DNA from 3 places in the Actinoplanes derwentensis genome. Region 3 is predicted to be linked to each of the others. Evidence: riboswitches for the same ligand, from Rfam matches in the RefSeq annotation. Region 3 holds a riboswitch; each other region holds the start of a gene.
The links. A riboswitch is a leader RNA that binds a small molecule or an ion and turns the genes downstream of it on or off. The one in region 3 is predicted to bind ZMP and ZTP.
Positions count from the first base shown of each region.

Region 1: it holds a riboswitch for ZMP and ZTP, as region 3 does, so the genes downstream of both, BLU81_RS30930 (glycine hydroxymethyltransferase) here and BLU81_RS11240 (metallophosphoesterase) in region 3, are expected to answer to the same signal.
Region 2: it holds a riboswitch for ZMP and ZTP, as region 3 does, so the genes downstream of both, BLU81_RS40580 (bifunctional 5,10-methylenetetrahydrofolate dehydrogenase/5,10-methenyltetrahydrofolate cyclohydrolase) here and BLU81_RS11240 (metallophosphoesterase) in region 3, are expected to answer to the same signal.

Region 1 is NZ_LT629758.1:7,032,629-7,035,895, forward strand. It holds gene BLU81_RS30925 (substrate-binding domain-containing protein) at 1-79, opposite strand, end outside; gene BLU81_RS30930 (glycine hydroxymethyltransferase) at 280-1,707, opposite strand; ZMP/ZTP riboswitch at 1,728-1,819, opposite strand; rRNA gene rrf (5S ribosomal RNA) at 1,952-2,068, opposite strand; rRNA gene BLU81_RS30940 (23S ribosomal RNA) at 2,180-3,267, opposite strand, start outside.
Region 2 is NZ_LT629758.1:9,064,628-9,067,894, reverse strand. It holds gene dxs (1-deoxy-D-xylulose-5-phosphate synthase) at 1-1,216, opposite strand, end outside; ZMP/ZTP riboswitch at 1,359-1,445, shown strand; gene BLU81_RS40580 (bifunctional 5,10-methylenetetrahydrofolate dehydrogenase/5,10-methenyltetrahydrofolate cyclohydrolase) at 1,458-2,318, shown strand; gene BLU81_RS40575 (class I SAM-dependent RNA methyltransferase) at 2,658-3,267, opposite strand, start outside.
Region 3 is NZ_LT629758.1:2,404,166-2,407,432, reverse strand. It holds gene BLU81_RS11245 (VOC family protein) at 62-448, shown strand; gene BLU81_RS11240 (metallophosphoesterase) at 480-1,334, opposite strand; ZMP/ZTP riboswitch at 1,360-1,436, opposite strand; gene BLU81_RS11235 (sugar O-acetyltransferase) at 1,481-2,089, opposite strand; gene BLU81_RS11230 (hypothetical protein) at 2,095-2,388, opposite strand; gene BLU81_RS11225 (VOC family protein) at 2,445-3,098, shown strand; gene fxsT (FxSxx-COOH system tetratricopeptide repeat protein) at 3,219-3,267, shown strand, end outside.

The DNA of each region.
Region 1 (3,267 bases), 4.6 Mb from region 3:
GCTCCCCGGTGCCCCGATTGCACGCGGCCCCGCTGAGAACGAGCATCACGCAGACCACTGCTTTCCCGAACCCGCGCATGCCCCCTCCGAACACATCGAGAGATGACGCTGCCTCTGGCAGTAGACGCCCACCCTCCCTGAGTGTCAACAGCAGGTTTCTCGGCAGTTACATTCAGCTACGGCGCGGGCTTGTCTTGCGGCCGATCAACCTGGCGAGAAATGGCAAACGCCGCCTTCACCGGAACGGATCCGATGAAGGCGGCGCTTTGGGAAGAACTGTCAGCCGAGGTCGACCGACGGGTAGAGCGGGAACGGGGCGAGAAGTTCGGTGGCCTGCTTGCTGATCCGGTCGGAGAGGGCCGGGTCCAGGGTGAACTTGGCCTTCGAGCCCTCGGCCGGGGTGGTGGCGGCAAGGACCGTGTGGATCAGGTCGGCGATCTGGTCCATCTCGGCGACGCCCAGGCCGCGGCTGGTCAGGGCCGGGGTGCCGACGCGGATACCGGAGGTGTACCAGGCGCCGTTCGGGTCGTTCGGGATCGCGTTGCGGTTCGTCACGATGCCGCTGTCCAGCAGGGCCTGCTCGGCCTGGCGGCCGGTGATGCCGAACGGGTGCACGTCGAGCAGCACCAGATGGTTGTCGGTGCCGCCGGAGACCACCTGCACACCCCGCTTCAGCAGGCCCTCGGCCAGAGCCTGGCTGTTGGTGACGATCTGCTGGGCATACGTCGCGAACTCCGGCCGACGGGCCTCGGCGAACGCGATCGCCTTCGCGGCCATCACGTGCGGCAGCGGGCCACCGAGCACCATCGGGCAGCCGCGGTCCACCTGGGAGGACAGCTCCGGCTGGCAGAACACCGCACCGCCACGCGGGCCACGCAGGCTCTTGTGGGTAGTGGTGGTGACGATGTGCGCGTGCGGGATCGGGTTGTAGTCCCCGGTGAACACGCCACCGGCGACCAGACCGGCGAAGTGCGCCATGTCGACCATGAACGTCGCGCCCACCTCGTCGGCGATCTCGCGCATCTTCGCGAAGTTCACCTTCCGCGGGTACGCCGAGTAACCGCCCACGATCACCGCGGGCTTGAACTCCTTGGCGCTCTCCCGCAGCGCCTGGTAGTCGATCTGGCCGGTGGCCTGGTCGACACCGTAGGAGCGCTGGTCGAACATCTTGCCGGAGATGTTCGGCCGGAAACCGTGGGTCAGGTGGCCACCGGCGTCCAGAGACATGCCGAGCAGCCGCTGGTTGCCAAACGCCTGCCGCAGCTCGGCCCACTCGGCGTCGGTCAGGTCGTTGATCTGCCGCTTCTCGAACTTCTTGAGGAACGGCACCTCGACCCGGTCGGCGAGGATGGCCCAGTAGGCGACCAGGTTCGCGTCGATGCCGGAGTGCGGCTGGACGTACGCGTACGGAGCCCCGAACAGCTCTTTCGCGTGCTCGACGGCGATCGACTCGACGGTGTCGACGTTCTGGCAGCCGGCGTAGAACCGGCGGCCGATGGTGCCCTCCGCATATTTGTCGGAGAGCCAGTTACCCATGGCGAGCAGGACGGCCGGAGAAGCGTAGTTCTCACTGGCGATCAGCTTCAGCGACTCACGCTGATCGGTCAGCTCTTTCGCGATCGCATCAGCGATCCGCGGGTCGACCGTGCGGACCACCTCGAGCGCGGAACGGAAAGCGACGGACTCGGCGTTCAACTCTGCAGACATGGGACCTCCCTATCACGTAGCGAAGAGGCCCAGGCGCACGGCATGTCGTCGTCTCGACGGAGCCGCTCCCCGATGGTCAGCCCATCCGAACGCGCCAGTCACGGCCCGGACCCAGCATACCGGCGGTACCGGAACCCATCACACCCATTGCCCGTGACGCGGCCGACTCCACCGTCATTCAATCCTCTTCCAAACGCAGAAAAGGCCCACCCGGTCACCCGGGTGGGCCTTTCCATACGTTTGAGTCCGGCGGCGTCCTACTCTCCCACACCCTCACGAGTGCAGTACCATCGGCGCTGGAGGGCTTAGCTACCGGGTTCGGAATGTAACCGGGCGTTTCCCCTCCGCTATGACCACCGAAACAGCCATCAGCGAAACATCAACCAGCAACCCGAGGACCGGACTTCTCCGGATCGGGGTGGTTGTTCGTTTGCTGTGAATCACACAGTGGACGCTAAGCACAAAATTTAGGGTGGTTAAGCCCTCGGCCTATTAGTACCGGTCAACTCAACACGTTACCGTGCTTACATCTCCGGCCTATCAACCCAGTAGTCTAGCTGGGAGCCTTACCCACTCAAGGTGGTGGGATACCTCATCTCGAAGCAGGCTTCCCGCTTAGATGCTTTCAGCGGTTATCCCTTCCGAACGTAGCCAACCAGCCATGCTCCTGGCGGAACAACTGGCACACCAGAGGTTCGTCCGTCCCGGTCCTCTCGTACTAGGGACAGCCCTTCTCAAGTATCCAACGCGCACGGCGGATAGGGACCGAACTGTCTCACGACGTTCTAAACCCAGCTCGCGTACCGCTTTAATGGGCGAACAGCCCAACCCTTGGGACCTGCTACAGCCCCAGGATGCGACGAGCCGACATCGAGGTGCCAAACCATCCCGTCGATATGGACTCTTGGGGAAGATCAGCCTGTTATCCCCGGGGTACCTTTTATCCGTTGAGCGACACCGCTTCCACTCGCAAGTGCCGGATCACTAGTCCCGACTTTCGTCCCTGCTCGACCCGTCAGTCTCACAGTCAAGCTCCCTTGTGCACTTACACTCAACACCTGATTGCCAACCAGGCTGAGGGAACCTTTGGGCGCCTCCGTTACCCTTTAGGAGGCAACCGCCCCAGTTAAACTACCCACCAGACACTGTCCCTCGACCCGATCAGGGCCGCAAGTTAGATACCCAAACCCAACAGAGTGGTATTTCAACATTGCCTCCACCCGAACTGGCGTCCGAGCTTCACCGGCTCCCACCTATCCTACACAATTAAATTCAGATACCAATGTCAAGCTATAGTAAAGGTCCCGGGGTCTTTCCGTCCTGCCGCGCGTAACGAGCATCTTTACTCGTACTGCAATTTCGCCGGGCCTGTGGTTGAGACAGTGGGGAAGTCGTTACGCCATTCGTGCAGGTCGGAACTTACCCGACAAGGAATTTCGCTACCTTAGGATGGTTATAGTTACCACCGCCGTTTACTGGCGCTTAAGTTCTCCGCCTCGCCCTCACGGGCTAACAGGTCCCCTTAACGTTCCAGCACCGGGCAGGCGTCAGTCCATATAC
Region 2 (3,267 bases), 4.0 Mb from region 3:
GGTCGAAGGCCCGGTTCAGGAATGTCGCGTAGACCGCCACCACCGGGTGCAGCCCGCCCATCGCGAGACCGGCCGCGCTGGTCGCCGCGTGCTGCTCGGCGATGCCCACGTCGTACGTCCGCTCGGGGTATTTCTTGGCCAGCGCGGCGATCCCGGTCGGCTCGGCCATCGCGGCGGTGATGCCGACCACGTCCGGCCGCTCGTCGGCGATCGCGACCAGTTCCTCCGCGAAGACCTTGGTCCACTTCAGCGCCGACGACGTCACCAGCTTGCCGGTCTCGGCGTCGAACGCGCTCGGGCTGTGCCAGCAGTCCGCCTCGTCCGATTCGGCGGGGCGGTAGCCGTAGCCCTTGCGGGTCACCGCGTGCACGATGACCGGCGCGTTGAAGCCCTTGGCCCGGCGCAGCGCCGACTCCATCGCCTGCTCGTCGTGGCCGTCGACCGGCCCGATGTACTTCAGGCCCAGGTCCTCGAACATCGGCTGCGGGCTGACCGCGTCCTTGATGCCCTTCTTGACCGCGTGCAGCACCTCGAAGACCGGCTTGCCCACCAGCGGGGTCTGGCCCAGCGCGTCCTTGACCAGGTCGAGCACCTTCTCGTAACCCGGGTTCAGGCGCAGCGTGGAGAGGTGGTCGGCGAGACCGCCGATGGTCGGCGCATACGACCGGCCGTTGTCGTTGACCACGATCACCAGGCGGTTCTTCGTGGCGGCGATGTTGTTGAGCGCCTCCCAGCACATGCCGCCGGTCAGCGCGCCGTCACCGACGACCGCGACCACGTGCCGGTCCTCGCCGCGCAGCGCGAACGCCTTGGCCAGCCCGTCGGCGTAGGACAGGGCGGTGGAGGCGTGCGAGTTCTCGATCAGGTCGTGCTCGCTCTCCGCCTGGTTGGGGTAGCCGGTCAGGCCACCCCGCTGACGGAGCAGGTCGAAACCGTCCTGCCGGCCGGTGAGCATCTTGTGCACGTACGCCTGGTGGCCGGTGTCGAAGAGGATCTTGTCGCGAGGGGAGTCGAAGACCCGGTGCATCGCCAGGGTCGTCTCGACGACGCCGAGGTTCGGGCCGAGGTGACCCCCGGTCCGCGCCACCTTGGCCACGAGGAAGTCACGGATCTCGGCCGCGAGCAGGGGCAGCTGCTCCGCGGACAGTCGCTTCAGATCACCGGGGCTGGTGATGCTGGACAGCAGACCGGCCGGGGTCGAGGGGGAGTCGCTCATGAGGCATGAGTCTATCCGCGAGGCGCACGGACGCGACTTGAGCGAACGGACCGTCACCAATCCTCCACACAATTGGTACATCCACCTATCCGTTCGTTCATCACCCCGGCTGGCCGCCCGATCGAGTCGTCCGGCATCCTGGAAGACACGCAGCGACTGGCGGCACGGGGATGGTCGAACCATCGGGGAGCTGCTCGTCACGAGGGAGTCGACCGCCTGGGCTCCCCGCTGAGGGAGACACATGTCAACCGCACGCCTTCTGCCCGGCGCCCCCGTCGCCGAGTCGGTCCTGAACGACGTCCGTGACCGGGTCACCGCCCTGAAAGCCCGCGGCGTGAACCCGAGCCTCGCCACCATCCTGGTCGGCGACGACGACGCCAGCGCCGGCTACATCCGGATCAAGCAGAAACAGGCCGCCGAGCTGGGCTTCGAGTCCCCGCACGAGCACCTGAGCGGCGACATCACCCAGGCCGACCTGCTCAAGGTGATCGCCGGCTACAACGACGACAAAAACGTGCACGGTGTCCTGATCCAGTACCCGATCCCGGCCCACCTGGACTACGACGCCGCCTTGCAGACCCTCGACCCCGACAAGGACGTCGACGGCATGCACCCGCTCAACATGGGCCGCCTCGCCGTCGGTCTGCCCGGCCCGCTGCCCTGCACCCCGGCCGGCATCGAGGCGCTGCTGGCCTTCCACGACATCGAGGTCTCCGGCCGCGAGGTGGTCATCCTGGGCCGCGGCGCGACCCTGGGCCGCCCGCTGGCGATGCTGCTGGCCCAGAAACGCCCCACCGCCAACGCCGCGGTCACCGTCGTGCACACCGGCGTCAAGGACTGGCCCCGCTACGCCCAGCGCGCCGACATCCTGATCGCCGCGGTCGGCGTCCCCGGCATCGTCAAGCCCGAGCACGTCCGGCCCGGCTCGGTGGTGATCGGCGCCGGCGTCCGCTACGAGGGCCGCCGCCTGCTCCCCGACGTGGACGAGTCGTGCGCCGAGGTGGCCGGCGCCATCACGCCCCGGGTCGGCGGTGTGGGCCCGACGACGGTGGCGATGCTCTTCCGCAACGCGGTGGCCGCCGCCGAAAGATCAAACCCCTGATCTCGTACGCCTACCCAGAGCCCCGTGCCTACCCCGCAAGGTAGGCACGGCGCCAGGCCGCCCCGCGGCTGCCGGGCCGAATGCGGTGCCCACCGTCACCCCACCCCCAGCGTGGAAAGTCCGGGCCCGATTCGCACCCCAACTCACCACACACCAAACCCGCGCGCACAGCGTGGTGAGTTAGGGCTCGAACCGAACCCCAACTCACCACGCACCGAACCGGCACGCACAGCGTGGTGAGTTAGGGCTCGAACCGAACCCCAACTCACCACGCACCGAACCGGCACGCACTGCGTGGTGAGTTGGGGTTCGATGCGCACCCCAACTCACCACACGGGGTCAGGCGGGGACGAGGTGGGCGACGCACTCGACGTGCTGGGTCATCGGGAAGCAGTCGAAGGCACGGAGGCTCTCGATCCGCCAGCCCTCGGCCCGGAACGTCTTCAAGTCCCGGGCCAGGGCCGCCGGGTCGCACGCGACATAGGCGATCGCCCGTGGCTTCGCGGCGGCGATCGACCGGACCACCCGGGCGCCGGCTCCGGCCCGCGGCGGGTCGAGGACCACCAGGTCGACCGGGGCGGTCAACCGGCGGCGGGCCAGCGCGAGGTCCACCCGGGCCTCGACGATCTCGGTTCCGGCCAGGTTCGCCAGGTTGTTCCGGGCCGCGGTCACCCCGGTCGGCGAGGACTCGACGACGACCGTGCGAGCGCCGGTCCGTTCGGCGAGGGCCGCGGCGAAGAGGCCGGCACCGCCGTACAGATCCCAGCAGACCTCGCCCGGCTCCGGCCGCAACATCTCCAGAACCGCCCCGACCAGCGTGTCGGCGGCGGCCGGATGCACCTGCCAGAAACCCTGCGGCGGCACCCGCCAGACCCGGCCGGCGGCCTGCTCGATGACCTCGGTCGGCCCGGTCAGCCGGATCAGCCCGGCTTCGGCGGCCTCGCTCAGG
Region 3 (3,267 bases):
GTTCGCCGAGCGCGAACCACCTGCCATTGTGCAAGATCATCGATGGGGCGAGGATGATGCGATGACCTCCTACATCTCCCACACCGCCGTGGACTGCACCGACGCCTACACCCTGTCGCGCTGGTGGCAGACCGTCCTGGACTGGACCGACGACCCGGCCGACCCCAACGAACCCGGCCACGAGGAATGCCTGATCCTCTCCCGAGACGGCCGGCACCGCGTCCTGTTCATCCAGGTACCCGACGGCAAACAGGGCAAGAACCGCATCCACTTCGACCTGCGCCCCACCGAAGGCGGCCGCGACGCCGAACTGGCCCGGCTGCTGGCCCTGGGCGCGACCGAGGTGCACGACCTGCGCAACCCCGACGGCACCGGCTGGGTGACCCTGGCCGACCCGGAGGGCAACGAGTTCTGCATCCTCCGCAGCGAGACCGAGATCGCCGGCTGACCAGCGGTGGCCGGATGAACCCGGCGACAGGTCAGGGCGTGACCTGTTCGGTCGCGGGGATGCCGGTCCGGCCGTCCACCAGGGCGATCGCGGTGCCGGCCAGCGGATCGCGGGCGTGTACCGCGTGGAACATCGGCGACGACGGGCCGCCCAGATCGACGATCGTGGCGCCGGCGCCCTGAACCACCCGCATCAGGTGCGGTGGGGCGGTCAGGTCGAGACGGGAGACCACGCCGGGACCCGCCCACACCGGGACACCCCGAAGGACGCCGGAGAGTTGCAGGTGGAAGTGGCCGCAGAGCACGGCCTGGACGTCCCGGCCGGCGATCACCTCGGCAAGCCGGTCGGCGTCACGCAGGTTGATGGTCTGCATCCACTCCGACCACTGCGGGGCGATCGGCGGATGATGCAGGACGACCACCGATCCGGCGGGCGCGGGTTCGGCCAGCAATGCCCGCAGCCACTCCAACTGGTCGTCGCTCACCCGTCCGTGCACCTCACCGGGAACCAGGCTGTCCAGGGTGATCACCCGCAGTCCGGCGACCTCGCTGACAGCGGCGCAGTCCGGGCCCGTACGGCCGATGTCGTCGCCGTTGAAGTCGCGGTGCCCACTGCCGAAGACGGCTCGGAACGCGTCACGGGAGTCGTGATTGCCGGTGCAGTAGAGGTGCGGGATGCCGCGTTCCCGGGCGAAGTCCCCGACCTTGCGCAGCAGGATCCCACAGCCTTCCGCGGAACCGTCGTCGGCCAGATCCCCGGACACCACCACGGCGTCGATCGCCGGCACGTGGCGCACGTCGAACAGGATGCGGTCGAGAGCCGCGGCGGCGTCGACCGCGGGATGCAGCAGATGCGTGTCGGACAGATGCAGAAGGCGATGGGCCACGGGTCATGCTCCTCATCGTGGTGATGAGGAGCACCCAGGCGGTCGATGCTCCGGCTGCACTCCCCGGTGGTCAGTCCACCCGCGCCAGTCGTGTGGCCCGAAAATAACATGAGATCCATGCGGGCGGGCGTCGATGGCTGACACGGTCAGTGGCCGTCTCCGGGCGGGCGGGCGGTGGGCAGGTCGGCGTCGGTGATGTGCCGGACCACGCGGCACGGTGTTCCGACGGCGACGGTCATGGCCGGGATGTCGCGGCTGACGACGCTGCCCGCCCCGATCACCGCTCCGTACCCGATCCGCACTCCCGGCAGCACCACCACGTTGCTGCCGATCCACACCTTGTCCTCGATCGTGATCGGCTTCGAGAACCGCCGGAAGTCCTCCCGCAGCTCCGGATGGATCGGATGTCCGGTAGTGGTCAGCGTGACGCCCGGCGCGATCATCACGCCGTCCCCGATCCGGATCTCGACGTCGTCGACGAAGGTGAGGTTGACGTTGCCGAAGAAGTCGTCACCGATGTGCACGTTGCTGCCGAACCCGGCGTGAAACGGCGCCAGCAGCACGGTCCGCTTCCCGACCGACCCCAGAATCCGTTCCAGCAGCTCCCGCTTCCGGTCGGTGTCACCGGGCCGGGTGCCGTTGTAGTCGAAGATCAGGTCAGCCCGCCGCCCCGGCCCCAGAAAGGCCGCCTCCGTCTCGGTGTAGAACACCCCTTGCCGGATCCGCGCCAGCACCTCGTCCTCACGTTCGGTCACGTTCGTCACCTCTCCGGGCGGTCAGAGGACACCGGTCGTGTACCAGTAATCCGGCCGGTCAGAGTATCGGCGAAGTCCATGGTGGCCCGGATCTGCCCGTCGTCGAGGTGGCGTGCCGCCCACGCGAGTTCGACGAGGTCGACGGGCCACGGGTGCGACACGTTCCACGGAATCTCCGCGATCTCCAGGCCGAGCCGGGTCACCGGCACCTCCGTGGCCCCGGACAGGTCGGCTGCCGACATGCCCCGGAGATCCAGCAGCCGGGTGAGGCGGGCTCCGAAGGGTTCGAGATCGGTCACCGCGCCACGATAAGCCGTACCGGCGCTGTGGTGGTCTTTGAATTAGGGTCGGTGAAGTGAGCAGTGAACTGATCTCGATCTGTTTCGACGCGGAGGATCCGGGTGGGCAGGAGGTGTTCTGGGCGGCGATGCTGGCCGGGGCGGAGAGCCGTTTCGGGGTGACCTTTCGGGCCGCCCGGGTGCCGAAGATCGGGCTCAACCTGATGCACCTGGAGTTGACCAGCACGTCTTCGGCGGATCAGCTCGAGACGGTCGCCAAGGTGCTGCGGCTCGGTGGGCGGCACATCGACATCGGTCAGGACCCGGCCGATGGTCACGTGGTGCTCGCGGATCCGGGTGGCAACGAGTTCGACGTCATCGGGCCGGGCAACGAGTTCCTCGCCGGGTGCGGGTTTCTCGGTGCCGTCTCGTGTGACGGCACCCGGGCGGTCGGCCTGTTCTGGAGCCGGGTGCTCGGCTGGCCGCTGGTCTGGGACCAGGGCGAGGAGACCGCGATCCAGCATCCGGACGGCGGCCCGAAGATCACCTGGGGCGGGCCGCCGCTGAATCCGAAGAACGGCCGGGTCCACTTCGAGGTGGCGGTCGCGGCCGGTGTGGACCGTGCGGCCGAGGTGGAGCGGCTGCTGTCGCTGGGTGCCACGCAGGTGGAGCCGGAGGTCTTCCTCGACCCGGACGGCGACCGGTTCCGCCTGCTCGATTCGGGGCGCTGAAAGACATCTCGGAAAGGGGCCGTTTCACGATGCGGTGTTTTCCGCTGATACCCCGTATAGAGACGGTTCCGATATCCTTTGAGGTTCAAGGGATCATTCATGCTTCGGAAATGAGAAGCTGTGTCGGACTTGCGCAATTCCCGGAGCCGTCTCATCGATGTTCTTCTCC